Regions from separate parts of the Streptomyces sp. NPDC048257 genome, predicted to be linked through region 1. Evidence: riboswitches for the same ligand, from Rfam matches in the RefSeq annotation. Region 1 holds a riboswitch; each other region holds the start of a gene.
The links. Region 1 has a riboswitch for cyclic di-AMP ahead of ACGFZK_RS23795 (transglycosylase family protein). Riboswitches for the same ligand answer to the same signal wherever they lie in the genome.

Region 1 (3,865 bases):
CGCGGCGTCGTCGAGGATCTCCTCGATGCGCAGCAGCTGGTTGTACTTGGCGACGCGGTCCGAGCGGGCCGGGGCGCCGGTCTTGATCTGGCCGCAGTTCACGGCGACGGCGAGGTCGGCGATGGTGACGTCCTCGGTCTCACCGGAGCGGTGGGACATCATGCACTTGAAGCCGTTGCGCTGGGCCATCTCGACGGCGTCCAGGGTCTCGGTCAGCGAACCGATCTGGTTCACCTTCACGAGCAGGGCGTTCGCCGAGCCCTCCTCGATACCGCGGGCCAGACGCTCCGGGTTGGTGACGAACAGGTCGTCACCGACGATCTGGACCTTGGCGCCGAGGCGGTCGGTGATGACCTTCCAGCCGGCCCAGTCGTCCTCGTACAGCGGGTCCTCGATGGAGACGAGCGGGTACGCGGAGACGAGCTCCTCGTAGTACTCGGTCATCTCGGCGGCCGAGCGGGACTGGCCCTCGAACTCGTACTTGCCGTCCTTGTAGAACTCGGACGCGGCGACGTCGAGCGCGAGCGCGATGTCCTTGCCCGGGGTGTAGCCGGCCTGCTTGATGGCCTCGACGATGAGGTCGAGCGCGGCGCGGTTGGACTCCAGGTTCGGGGCGAAGCCGCCCTCGTCGCCCAGACCGGTGGAGAGGCCCTTGGTGTGCAGGACCTTCTTGAGGGTGTGGTAGACCTCGGCACCCCAGCGCAGCGCCTCGGAGAAGGAATCCGCGCCGATGGGGGCGATCATGAACTCCTGGATGTCGACGTTGGAGTCGGCGTGCGACCCACCGTTGAGGATGTTCATCATCGGAACGGGCAGCAGGTGCGCGTTCGGACCGCCGAGGTAGCGGAAGAGCGGAAGGTCCGAGGCCTCGGACGCGGCGTGCGCGACGGCCAGGGAGACGCCGAGGATGGCGTTGGCGCCGAGCGAGCCCTTGTTGTCGGTGGCGTCCAGGTCGAACATGGCCTGGTCGATCAGCCGCTGCTCGGTGGCGTCGTAGCCGACGAGCTCCGGGCCGATCTGCTCGATGACGGCGAGGACGGCCTTCTCGACACCCTTGCCGAAGTAGCGGTCGGGGTCACCGTCACGGAGCTCGATGGCCTCGAATGCACCGGTGGAGGCGCCGGACGGAACTGCAGCACGGCCGGTGCTGCCATCGTCGAGGCCCACCTCGACCTCGACCGTGGGGTTGCCTCGGGAGTCCAGGATTTCCCGGGCTACGACGACGTCGATGGACGGCACGAGCATCTCCTTCTGGGATGTGACGCTGGGTGTGCGGTGGCGTGTCAGGCCGTGGGATGGCCTTGCCGCTTAGAGCCTAACCGGCTCCGGGCACTCGACCGTCCGACCGCCCGGACCCTGGGACGAAAAAGGGACCGAATACCCCTCTTCCGGGACATAGGTCGCTTGATCATCGGCCTTCGGCGGCCACGAACAGCACCGCCCGGCGCGTGGGGCACGCGCCGGGCGATGGAATCCTGCACACGGTCAGAGGACGTCGCGCGCAGGGTTTTGCGGCTTTTGCCGCAGTGTTCAGCTGAGCTTCAGCTTCTGGCCCGGGAAGATCAGGTCGGCGTCCGAGACGATGTCCTTGTTCAGCTCGAAGAGCTTCTCCCAGCCGCCCTTGACGCCGTTGACCTCGGCGATGGTGCCCAGCGTGTCGCCCGCCTTGACCTCGTACGAGCCGTTGCCGGTCTTCGGCGCGGACGGAGCCTCGGTGCGCTCGGAGCGGGTGACCGGAGCCTCGGCGCGCTTGGTCTCCTTCTTCGGCGCGGCCTTCGGTGCGGCCTTCGTCTCGGTCTTCGGCTTCGGCTGCGGCTTGGTCTCGGTGCCGCCACCGGTGTACGAGGAGTTCGACAGGCCCTTGCCGCAGGACGGCCAGGCACCCTTGCCCTGGCTCTTGAGGACCTTCTCCGCGACGGCTATCTGCTGCGCCTTGGAGGCCTGGTTGGCCTGCGGGGCGTACGACTTGCCGCCGAACCCGGCCCACGTGGAGGACGAGAACTGCAGGCCGCCGTAGTAGCCGTTGCCCGTGTTGATGGCCCAGTTGCCACCGGACTCGCACTGCGCGACCTTGTCCCACTCGGAACCGGTGGCGGCGCTGGCGGTGCCCGCGGCCATCAGGGGGGCGGCCACGGCCACACCGGCGACACCGGCGAGCGTTGCGATGCGGACGGACCGCTGGATGGCAGTACCGCGACGGTGCTTGCCCTTGCCGGAAAGCAGCATGGAGTTTCTCCTCACCGACGCCTACGAGGTGAGCTGTCGGGTTCGGGCGAGTGAGTTGCCCGGCCGTGCGACCTAGCGCACGTCTTAACCCCAAGCCGGTGGCGTGACCGTCTCTCAACGGCCGCTCCCGGCACCTACCTTGGTTCCCCCGCTCCTGCCTTCGGCGCTTGACGCGACGACTGTTCCCCCCGTCCGCCGGCAGGATTCGGCGATGCGGTCGAAGGAGCCCGCGGTGGCGAGCGATTCAGAAGGTAGACAGGTCTCTCCCCGATGTTCAACGAGCGACATCGGGGAGAGAGGGCCCCTACTTGCGTCCCTCCAGGGGGTGTTTGCGCAGGTGAGGCCGGGGTTTGCGGAAGCCCCGGGGCGAGACACGCCAGTTGACCGGAAGAGACGCATGTCTCACTTGCCGAAAAGCGACATTCAACTCTTACCGGATAACTGAACTGTCCCTATTGGACGGTTAGATCCAGGTTCTGGCCGGGCTTGATCAGATCGGCGTCCTCGCCGATGACCTGCTCGTTGGCCTCGTAGAGACCGTTCCAGCCCCCCTTTACGCCCTTGGCAACCGCGATGGTGGCCAGGCTGTCGCCCGCCTGGACCGTGTACGTGGGGCTCGACGGGGCGTCAGAGGGCGCCGCCGGCTCGGCCGCCGGGGCGCCGCGGTGCTTGCCGCTGCCCTCGACGGGAGTGGTGGCCGGGTCCTCCGGGGTCCCGGGGGTCCCCGGGGCCGCGGGGGCCGTCGGGTCGACCGGGGGCAGGCCGGGCGTCGCGGGCGGGGTCGTGGGCGCGGTCGGGTCCACCGGCAGCGTCGGAGCCGTCGGGTCGACGGGGGCCGGCGTGGTGGCCGGGTCGCCCGGCTGGGCCGGCGCCGTCGGGTCGACGGGGGGCGTCGTCGGGATGTCCGGTGCGGGCATGACGGGCAGTCCGACGGACGGGGCGTCGGGGATGAGGAACGGGGTGTCCGACGGACCCGGGGTCGGCGTCGGCGAACCGTAGTCCGTGGACGGCTTCTCGCCCGCGGTGGACGGAACGCTGTCGTCCGGGCGGGACTGCGTGGGGGCGAGCGGGCCCTTGCCGCCGCCGGGCAGACCGGGGTCCACCTGCGCGGCGGGGCTCTTCCCGTCCAGTCCGGCCGAGGCCGCGCACAGCGGCCACGCCTGCGGACCCTGCGAGGCCAGCACCCGCTCGGCCACGGCGATCTGCTGGGACCGGCTCGCCAGGTCGGGGCGCTCGGCGAAGTCGAGCCCGCCGGCGCCCTGCCACTGCTCCTGGGTGAACTGCAGTCCGCCGTACGCGCCGCTGCCGAAGTTGGCGCTCCAGGAGCCACCGCTCTCGCACTCGGCGACCTTGTCCCATGTGGACGTGTCGGCGGCGGTGGCGCTGGTTGCCGCCAACAGCGGCAGAGCCAACGCGGAGCCAGTGACTCCGGCTGTGACGACCAGCGCGGGGACCTGGCGGGGGCGTCTGTGACGGCCGTTCCCGGAACGCATGTAGGTGCACCTTTCGCATAACAGCGGGGTAACGGCAGAACCTAGCGGCCTTCGAACGATTGTCACAAGTTCAAGCTGGATCTGACTTTTAATCAGATTCCGCTTAAGTGTTTTGAGCCGTGAAGCGAACGGGAAGAGTACGCAGC
Region 2 (3,865 bases), on a different contig from region 1:
GCGGCGAGGTCGGCCACGGCCGCCTCGAAGCGCTCGGCCACGTCGTCCGGGTCGGTGCCGGGCCGGATGATGTCGTTGCCGCCCGCGCAGAAGGTCACCAGATCGGGTGCGAGGGCCTTGGCCCTCGGAAGCTGGTCGGCCACGATCTGGTCGAGGAGCTTCCCCCGCACCGCCAGATTCGCGTACCGGAAGTCGTGCTCTTCGCGCTGATCGGCCAGGAGCACGGCGAGCCGGTCCGCCCAGCCGAGATAGAAATCCCCGGGTCCCGGGTCCCCCACGCCTTCGGTGAAGCTGTCCCCGATCGCCGCGTACGAGCCGATGGTCTTGAGTTTCGTCGTCGTCGCTGCCACGGGACACCATCCTTCACTCCCGCAAGCAACCTACGCCAACGTAATAGGGGGTTGACGGACCGTGATCTCTACCACGCGGGGGATAAGGAATAAGTACACATGAGGCCGGGACCCCCCTCGGGTCCCGGCCTCACGCGGGTCGGTGCTCCGACGGCGGGTGCCGTCAGAGGCTCGCGCCCTTCGAGCGGAGGTAGGCGATCGGGTCCAGGTCGGAGCCGTAGGACGGGCTCGTGCGGATCTCGAAGTGGAGGTGCGGGCCGGTCGAGTTGCCGGTGGAGCCGGAGAGGCCGATGGACTGGCCGGCGGTGACGCTCTGGCCGGAGGAGACGGAGAGCTGGGACAGGTGGGCGTACTGGGAGTACTTGCCGTCCGCGTGCCGGATGACGACCTCGTTGCCGTACGAGCCGCTCCAGCCGGCGGAGACCACGGTGCCCGCGCCGACGGCCCTGACGCTGGTGCCGGAGCTCGCGATGAAGTCGACGCCGGTGTGGTAACCGGAGGACCACATGGCGCCCGCGACCTTGTACTGGGTGGAGATCCCACCGCTGACCGGGGCCACGAAGCCGGCGGCCGACTGCGGCGCGGCGGGGGCCTCGGCCGGAGCCTGGGGGGCGGACTCCCGCTGCGCCGGGGCGGCCTTCCCGGTCTGCTTGCGGACGGACGGGGCGGACTTCTCGGGCGCGGCCTTCGCGGCCGGCTTGGCGTCGGCCTCGGGGGCGGCGCCGGACGGAGCCGCCTCGCCCGGAGCGCCGAGGGTCAGCTCCAGACCCGGGTGGATCAGCGACGGGTCGGTGCCGACGGCCTCGCGGTTGTCGGCGTACAGCTGCTCCCAGCCGCCGGACAGGTGGCGCTCAGCGGCGATCTTGGAGAGGTAGTCGCCCGGCACGACCGTGTAGACGGTCGGCGCGGCCTGCACGGCGGCGACGGGGGCCGCCTGCAGCGCGACGGGGACCTGCGGAGCCACCGCGGGGGCCACGGCGGTCGCGGCGGCCGGGGCACCGGCCGCGTGGGCGCCGGCGGCACCGATCAGCGGCAGCGCGAGGGCCGCGCCACCGGTTCCGGCGACGGCGAAACCGCGCGAAAGGGAAAGGGACTTGGGACGGCGGTGCTTACCCTTTGCAGGCATGACGAATTCCTCTCCGGCGCCTGCGAGGTGAGCTGTCGGGTTCGGACTGGAGATGTCCGGCCGTACATGTACGGGACATGAACGGCTTCACCCCGAGCCGTCCCGGCGAAAAGATCTCCGGGACAGCGGCTTACCTGGTTCCCCCGCTCCTGCCGCGCGAATAGGTCGGGTGCGGTTTCCGGGAGGCGGCAGGATTTGGCGGTCCACCCGGATCGATCGCGAAGGTAATCCCTTGCGGCCACACGGAACAAGCCACGAATTCCCTGACGGAATCACAGGTATGAGGGATCGAAGGAATTACGGTCACCCTCCGTCCATTCCGCACCGTCAACAACCGCTCCGACGGGGCCATTCGCCTTTAGCGATCAGGCACTCACGGTCACCGTATGATCTGGCTCACGGGGACGTGCCCGATCTCGCCTCCGGATATGGCAAGTTGGCGCCAAACAGTGTAATTCGGACAGAGGGCCCACGACGTGGCGGAGGAGTTGCTTTGACCCAGCAGATACAGGAGCCGGAGCTGACCGGGGTGCGCAATTTCCGCGATGTAGGCGGATTGCCGACTTCCGATGGCCGAACGGTCATGACGGGACGACTGTTCCGAAGCGGACATCTGGCACATGCCACCGAAAGCGATGCACAGTTCCTCGTGTCGCTCGGGCTCCACACCATCTTCGACTTCCGCAACAACGCCGACCACGCGCTGGAGGGGCCGGACGTCGAACTGCCCGGCGTCCGGAACGTCAACATCCCGCTCTCCGACCCGGCCGACGGACGGGAGTTCTGGCGGCTGGTCCGCGACGGCGACCTCGTCCAGCTCCGTTCGATCCTGGGCGACGGCAAGGCCGCGGCCCGGATGTCGGACTCGTACCGCGGGATCATCCGGCACCGCACCGCCGAGCACAGCCGGGTCGTCCACGCCCTCGCCGAGGACAGCGTCCCCGCCCTCATGCACTGTGCGGCCGGCAAGGACCGGGCCGGTCTGTCGATCGCCGTCACCCTGCTCGCGCTGGGCGTCGAGCGCGAGGCGATCGTGACGGACTACCTGGAGTCGAACGCCCCGCACCGCCGCTACCGCGTACGCCGCAGCGACGAGTCGGCGGGCGCCCGCTCCCCCGAGGTGATGGACTTGCTCTCGCCGCTCTTCGACGCCCGCGCCGAGTACCTGCTGGCCGCCTTCGACACCATCGACGAGATCTGGGGCGGGGTGGACCGCTATCTGGCGCAGGGCCTCGGGCTGACGCCCGAGACCCTCGGCCGGCTGCGGGACCGGCTCCTGCTCTGACACCCCGGGGGACCGTTCCCCCACTGGGTCGGCGGGCCGTCAGCGCGTGGCGACGGCCTGCTTCACCAGCGTCCTGCCGAAGTCCCAGATCAGCCCGGACCCGCCGTGCGCCTCGTCCATGACCTCGCGGAAGGCGCCGACGAACCGGTCCACGTCCCGCTCGTCCACGATCAGCGGCGGGATCAGCTTGATCACCTCCAGGTGGTCCCCGGAGACCTGGGTGAGGATCCGGTGCTTCTGGAGCAGCGGCACCACGACCATCTGCGCGAAGAGCCCCTTGCGGGCCGCCTGCAGCATGGTCCACCGGCTGCGCAGGCCCAGCGAGGACGGCCGGCCGAACTCGATGCCGATCATCAGCCCGCGCCCCCGCACCTCGTGCAGCAGCTCGTACTCGTCCACCAGCGCGGCGAGGCGCCCGCGCAGCAGGTCACCCATGGCCCGGGCGTTCGCCACGACCTCCTCGTCCTCCATGACGGACAGGACCGCCAGTCCCGCCGCCATCGCCTGGGCGTTGGAACCGAAGCTCGCGGAGTGCACGAGCACCCGGTCCATGGACGAGTAGACCTTCTTGAAGATCCAGTCCTTGCCCAGGGTCGCGCCGACCGGCACGTAGCCGCCCGACAGTGCCTTCGCCACGCACACCAGGTCCGGCTCCACGCCCGGCTCGTGCTGGTAGGCGTAGAAGTCCCCGGTCCGTCCGAGGCCGGTCTGCACCTCGTCCGCGATCAGCAGCGCGCCCCGCCGGTGCAGCATCTCCTGCGCGGCGAGCAGGAATCCGGGCGGGGCGGCGAGGACCCCCTTGCCCTGGATCGGCTCGACGACGAAGGCGGCCACGTCCCCGCGCTTCAGCTCCCGCTCCAGGGCGTCCAGGTCCCCGAGGGTGATCTTCGTGTCGGGCAGCAGCGGTGCGAAGCCGTCGCGGAAGCCGCCCTCCCCGTTGACCGAGAGGGAGCCGGCGGTCAGCCCGTGGAAGGCGTGGTCGCAGTAGAGGATCCTGGGCCGCCCGGTGGCGTACCGGGCGAACTTCAGGGCCGTCTCCACCGCCTCGGTGCCGCTGTTTCCGAAGAAGACCCGGTCCAGGTGCGGGCTGTACGAGAGCAGCTT
Region 3 (3,865 bases), on a different contig from region 1:
GGTCGAGGTCAACCTCGCCGCCCCGCTCGACGCCGAGCCCGAGGGCCTGGACGGCGTGGCGACCATCATGGCGCGGGCGCTCTCCGAGGGCACCGACAAGCACTCCGCCGAGGAGTTCGCAGCCGAGCTGGAGCGCTGCGGCGCCACCCTCGACGCGCACGCCGACCACCCGGGCATCCGGGTCTCGCTGGAGGTCCCGGCCTCCCGGCTGGCCAAGGCGATGGGTCTGCTCGCCGAGGCGCTCCGCGCCCCGGCCTTCTCCGACGCCGAGGTCGACCGGCTGGTGCGCAACCGGCTCGACGAGATCCCGCACGAGCTGGCCAACCCGCAGCGCCGTGCCGCCAAGCAGCTCTCCAAGGAGCTCTTCCCGGCCACCCTGCGGATGTCCCGGCCGCGCCAGGGCACCGAGGAGACGGTCGCCCGGATCGACTCCGCCGCCGTACGCGCCTTCTACGAGGCTCACGTACGCCCCGCCACCGCCACCGCGGTGGTCGTCGGCGACCTGACCGGCATCGACCTGGACGCCGTGCTGGCGGACACCCTGGGTGCCTGGACGGGCAACACCGCCGCGGCACTGCCGGTGCCGCCGGTGACCGCGGACGACACCGGCCGCGTGGTCATCGTGGACCGCCCCGGCGCGGTCCAGACGCAGCTGCTGATCGGCCGGATCGGGGCGGACCGCCACGACCGGCTGTGGGCGGCCCAGGTGCTCGGCACGTACTGCCTGGGCGGCACCCTCACCTCCCGCCTGGACAAGGTGCTGCGCGAGGAGAAGGGGTACACCTACGGCGTGCGCGCCTTCGGCCAGGTGCTGCGCTCCACCGCGGACGGCAAGGGCGCCTCGATGCTCGCCATCAGCGGCTCGGTGGACACCCCGAACACCGGACCGGCGCTGGAGGACCTCTGGAAGGTGCTGCGCACCCTCGCGGAGGGCGGTCTGACCGACGCGGAACGCGATGTCGCCGTACAGAACTTGGTGGGCGTGGCCCCGCTGAAGTTCGAGACGGCGGCCTCGGTCGCGGGCACCCTGGCCGACCAGGTCGAGCAGGAGCTGCCGGACGACTACCAGGCGCAGTTGTACGCCCAGCTGGCGGAAACCGGCACGGTGGAGGCGACTTCGGCGGTCGTGAAGGCCTTCCCGGCGGACCGGCTGGTCACCGTCCTGGTGGGCGACGCGGCGCTGATCGAGGAGCCCGTACGGGCCCTCGGGATCGGCGAGGTCACGGTCGTCTCCAACTGACGCTCGGGTGACGGCCCCTTGAGGGCCGGCCGAAGGTTTCGGCAAGGGGTTCTGGTGACTTGTTCACCAGAACCCCTTTTGTCCGTTTAGTGGTGAGGTTGCTTTTATGTGGTGTGGCGTACGCAACAAAAAGCCGCGTCTGTTTGGCGATTGACTGATGATCCGCCTAGCGTCGGCCGTGCTGTTCGTCAGTCGTGCCCGCCGCACCCGCGGCACCGGACAGCGATCGCCGAGTCCCCGTCAGGCGCGAGCCTGGGGAGCCGGGGACCCACATGTGTCCCTGGGGTGAATCGGACCCCCTCGCAAGAGGAGGCCCGTAGGAGACCTTCCTGCTCCGAACCCGTCAGCTAACCCGGTAGGCGAGAAGGAAGGAAAGGATCAAACCCTTCATGGCGTTTGGCAGTCGTCCCGCTGGCTCCGGTAAGCACCGTGGTTCCAGCCGTCTGAGCCGCAAGACCGCCGGTTACGCCGGTATCGCCGCGATCGCCACCACGGGTGTCGTCGGCTCCCTCGCCGCCCCGGCCTTCGCCGCGGACAACCACAGCAGCAACCTCGGCCAGGACGGCGGCCTGGGCGCCGTGGTCGTCGCCGAGGACCTCGCCGGCGACATTGCCGACCAGGCCGACGCCCAGCACCGCGCCGCCGAGAAGGCCGCCGCCAAGGCGCAGGCCGAGGCCGACGCGAAGCAGCGGGCCGCGGAGGGCAAGCGCCTCGCCGAGGCCAAGGCGAAGGCCGAGCGCGAGGCCGCCGAGCGTGCGGCCCGCGAGGAGGAGCGCAAGCGCCTCAACACGTTCGTCGCCCCGGTGGACGGCTCGTACGTCAGCACGCAGTACCACGCGGGCGGCGGCATGTGGTCCTCCGGCAGCCACACGGGCATCGACTTCCACGCCGCCTCCGGCTCCTCGGTCCACGCGGTGGGCGTCGGCACCGTCGTCGAGGCCGGCTGGGGTGGCGCGTACGGCAACAACGTCGTGATCAAGCACAACGACGGTACGTACACCCAGTACGGGCACATGACCTCGCTCGACGTCTCCGTCGGCCAGCAGGTCACCCCCGGCCAGCAGATCGGCCTGTCGGGCTCCACCGGCAACTCCAGCGGCCCGCACCTGCACTTCGAGGCCCGCACGGGCTCGCAGTACGGCTCGGACATCGACCCGGTCGCGTACCTGCGCTCGCACGGCGTCGACCTCTGACCCTGCTTCGCCGCACCGCTTCACCGAAGACCCCGGCTCCCCGAGCCGGGGTCTTTGTGTTGTGCTGTTACGCCCCTGTGCAGATGTTTCGTATTTCCGGCGGCTCTCGGAAATCATCGTGTGTTGCAATAGAGTCGCAGTACGCGCGCTGGTGCGCGTAAAGAGGCTGGCAGTCGGAAATAGGCGGAGGTTCGGTCTTGCGTATTCCTGCGCACGCGGTATGCACAGCAATCCGCGACGACATCGTCTCCGGGGTCTTCGAGCCCGGCGGCCGGCTGACCGAGGAGGTGCTGGCCCGCCGGTACGGGGTCTCGCGCGTCCCGGTCCGCGAGGCGCTGCGGACGCTGCAGTCCGAGGGGTTCGTGACCACGCGGCGCCATGCCGGAGCCTGCGTGGCCGAGCCGACCGAGCAGGAGGCCGCGGACCTGCTGGAGCTGCGGATGCTCCTGGAGCCCCTGGCGGCCGCCAGGGCCGCCCGGCGGCGCACCGACGCGCACCTCAAGGTGCTGCGCGGGCTGGTCAGGCTGGGGCAGGAGCGGGCCAGGCGGGGTCAGGGGGAGGATCTGCGGTCCCTGGGCGGCTGGTTCCACGAGACGCTCGCCCAGGCCTCCGGCAGCCCCGGGCTGATCGCGTTGCTCACGCAGATGCGGCACAAGATCGCCTGGATGTACGTGGTGGAGGCGCCGGTCCGGCCGGTGGACTCCTGGGCGGAGCACGGCGCGATCGTGGACGCGGTGGCGCGCGGCGACGCCGAACGGGCGCGGTCGCTGACCGCGCTGCACGCCGACCGGGCGGCGGGGGCGCACCGGCTGCGGCTGCGCCCGGCGGTGAGCACTTCGCAACCTGCCGTAAACATGTCGAGCGGCCGGCATTAACAGGCGCCGTATACAAAGGATGGAATCACGCGAATTCGCTGCGCGGCGGCCGGCCGGTTTCTGCCCTGGCTCGATTCGCCGTGCCGAATTCCTGCGGAGCTTTATTTCGGCCCCGGGATTTCGGCCCCCGGGATTTTGGCCCGGGCCCTTTCTCTGCCGAGCCGGATTCCCTGCGGGCCGTCCCGTCATCGCGGGTGGATCGGCGCGCGGCGCCGTAGCCGGCGGCGCGCGCCCGCCCGGGATCGCGGGACAGCCTTCAGGTCCGCTTCCCCTGGGGCGGGGATGCCGCGGCGTCCGGCCCCGTGCGTGAACGACGAAGCCGCGGCCCCCGGGGGTGCCGGGGCCGCGGCTTCGCGCGTGGAGGTCGAACCCGAAGGGTCAGACGGTCTCGGGGAGCTCCTCGAGACCCTCGGCGACCAGCTTCGCGAGGCGGTCCAGTGCGACGTCCGCACCCTCGGCCTCGGAGGCGAGGACGATCTCCTCGCCGCCCTGGGCGCCCAGGCCCAGAACCGCCAGCATGGAGGCGGCGTTGACGGGGTCGCCGCCGGACTTCGCGA

Region 2: it holds a riboswitch for cyclic di-AMP, as region 1 does, so the genes downstream of both, ACGFZK_RS06210 (LysM peptidoglycan-binding domain-containing M23 family metallopeptidase) here and ACGFZK_RS23795 (transglycosylase family protein) in region 1, are expected to answer to the same signal.
Region 3: it holds a riboswitch for cyclic di-AMP, as region 1 does, so the genes downstream of both, ACGFZK_RS29965 (M23 family metallopeptidase) here and ACGFZK_RS23795 (transglycosylase family protein) in region 1, are expected to answer to the same signal.

What each region holds. Positions count from the first base shown of each region.
Region 1 covers NZ_JBICZI010000013.1:67,790-71,654, forward strand. The annotation lists gene eno (phosphopyruvate hydratase) at 1-1,245, opposite strand, end outside; gene ACGFZK_RS23795 (transglycosylase family protein) at 1,531-2,226, opposite strand; cyclic di-AMP (ydaO/yuaA leader) riboswitch at 2,230-2,402, opposite strand; gene ACGFZK_RS23800 (transglycosylase family protein) at 2,679-3,719, opposite strand; gene ACGFZK_RS23805 (cytochrome P450) at 3,823-3,865, opposite strand, start outside.
Region 2 covers NZ_JBICZI010000002.1:481,274-485,138, reverse strand. The annotation lists gene ACGFZK_RS06215 (SGNH/GDSL hydrolase family protein) at 1-350, opposite strand, end outside; gene ACGFZK_RS06210 (LysM peptidoglycan-binding domain-containing M23 family metallopeptidase) at 514-1,476, opposite strand; cyclic di-AMP (ydaO/yuaA leader) riboswitch at 1,481-1,677, opposite strand; gene ACGFZK_RS06205 (tyrosine-protein phosphatase) at 1,970-2,761, shown strand; gene ACGFZK_RS06200 (aspartate aminotransferase family protein) at 2,801-3,865, opposite strand, start outside.
Region 3 covers NZ_JBICZI010000022.1:42,818-46,682, forward strand. The annotation lists gene ACGFZK_RS29960 (M16 family metallopeptidase) at 1-1,240, shown strand, start outside; cyclic di-AMP (ydaO/yuaA leader) riboswitch at 1,458-1,617, shown strand; gene ACGFZK_RS29965 (M23 family metallopeptidase) at 1,630-2,433, shown strand; gene ACGFZK_RS29970 (GntR family transcriptional regulator) at 2,631-3,308, shown strand; gene ACGFZK_RS29975 (HPr family phosphocarrier protein) at 3,687-3,865, opposite strand, start outside.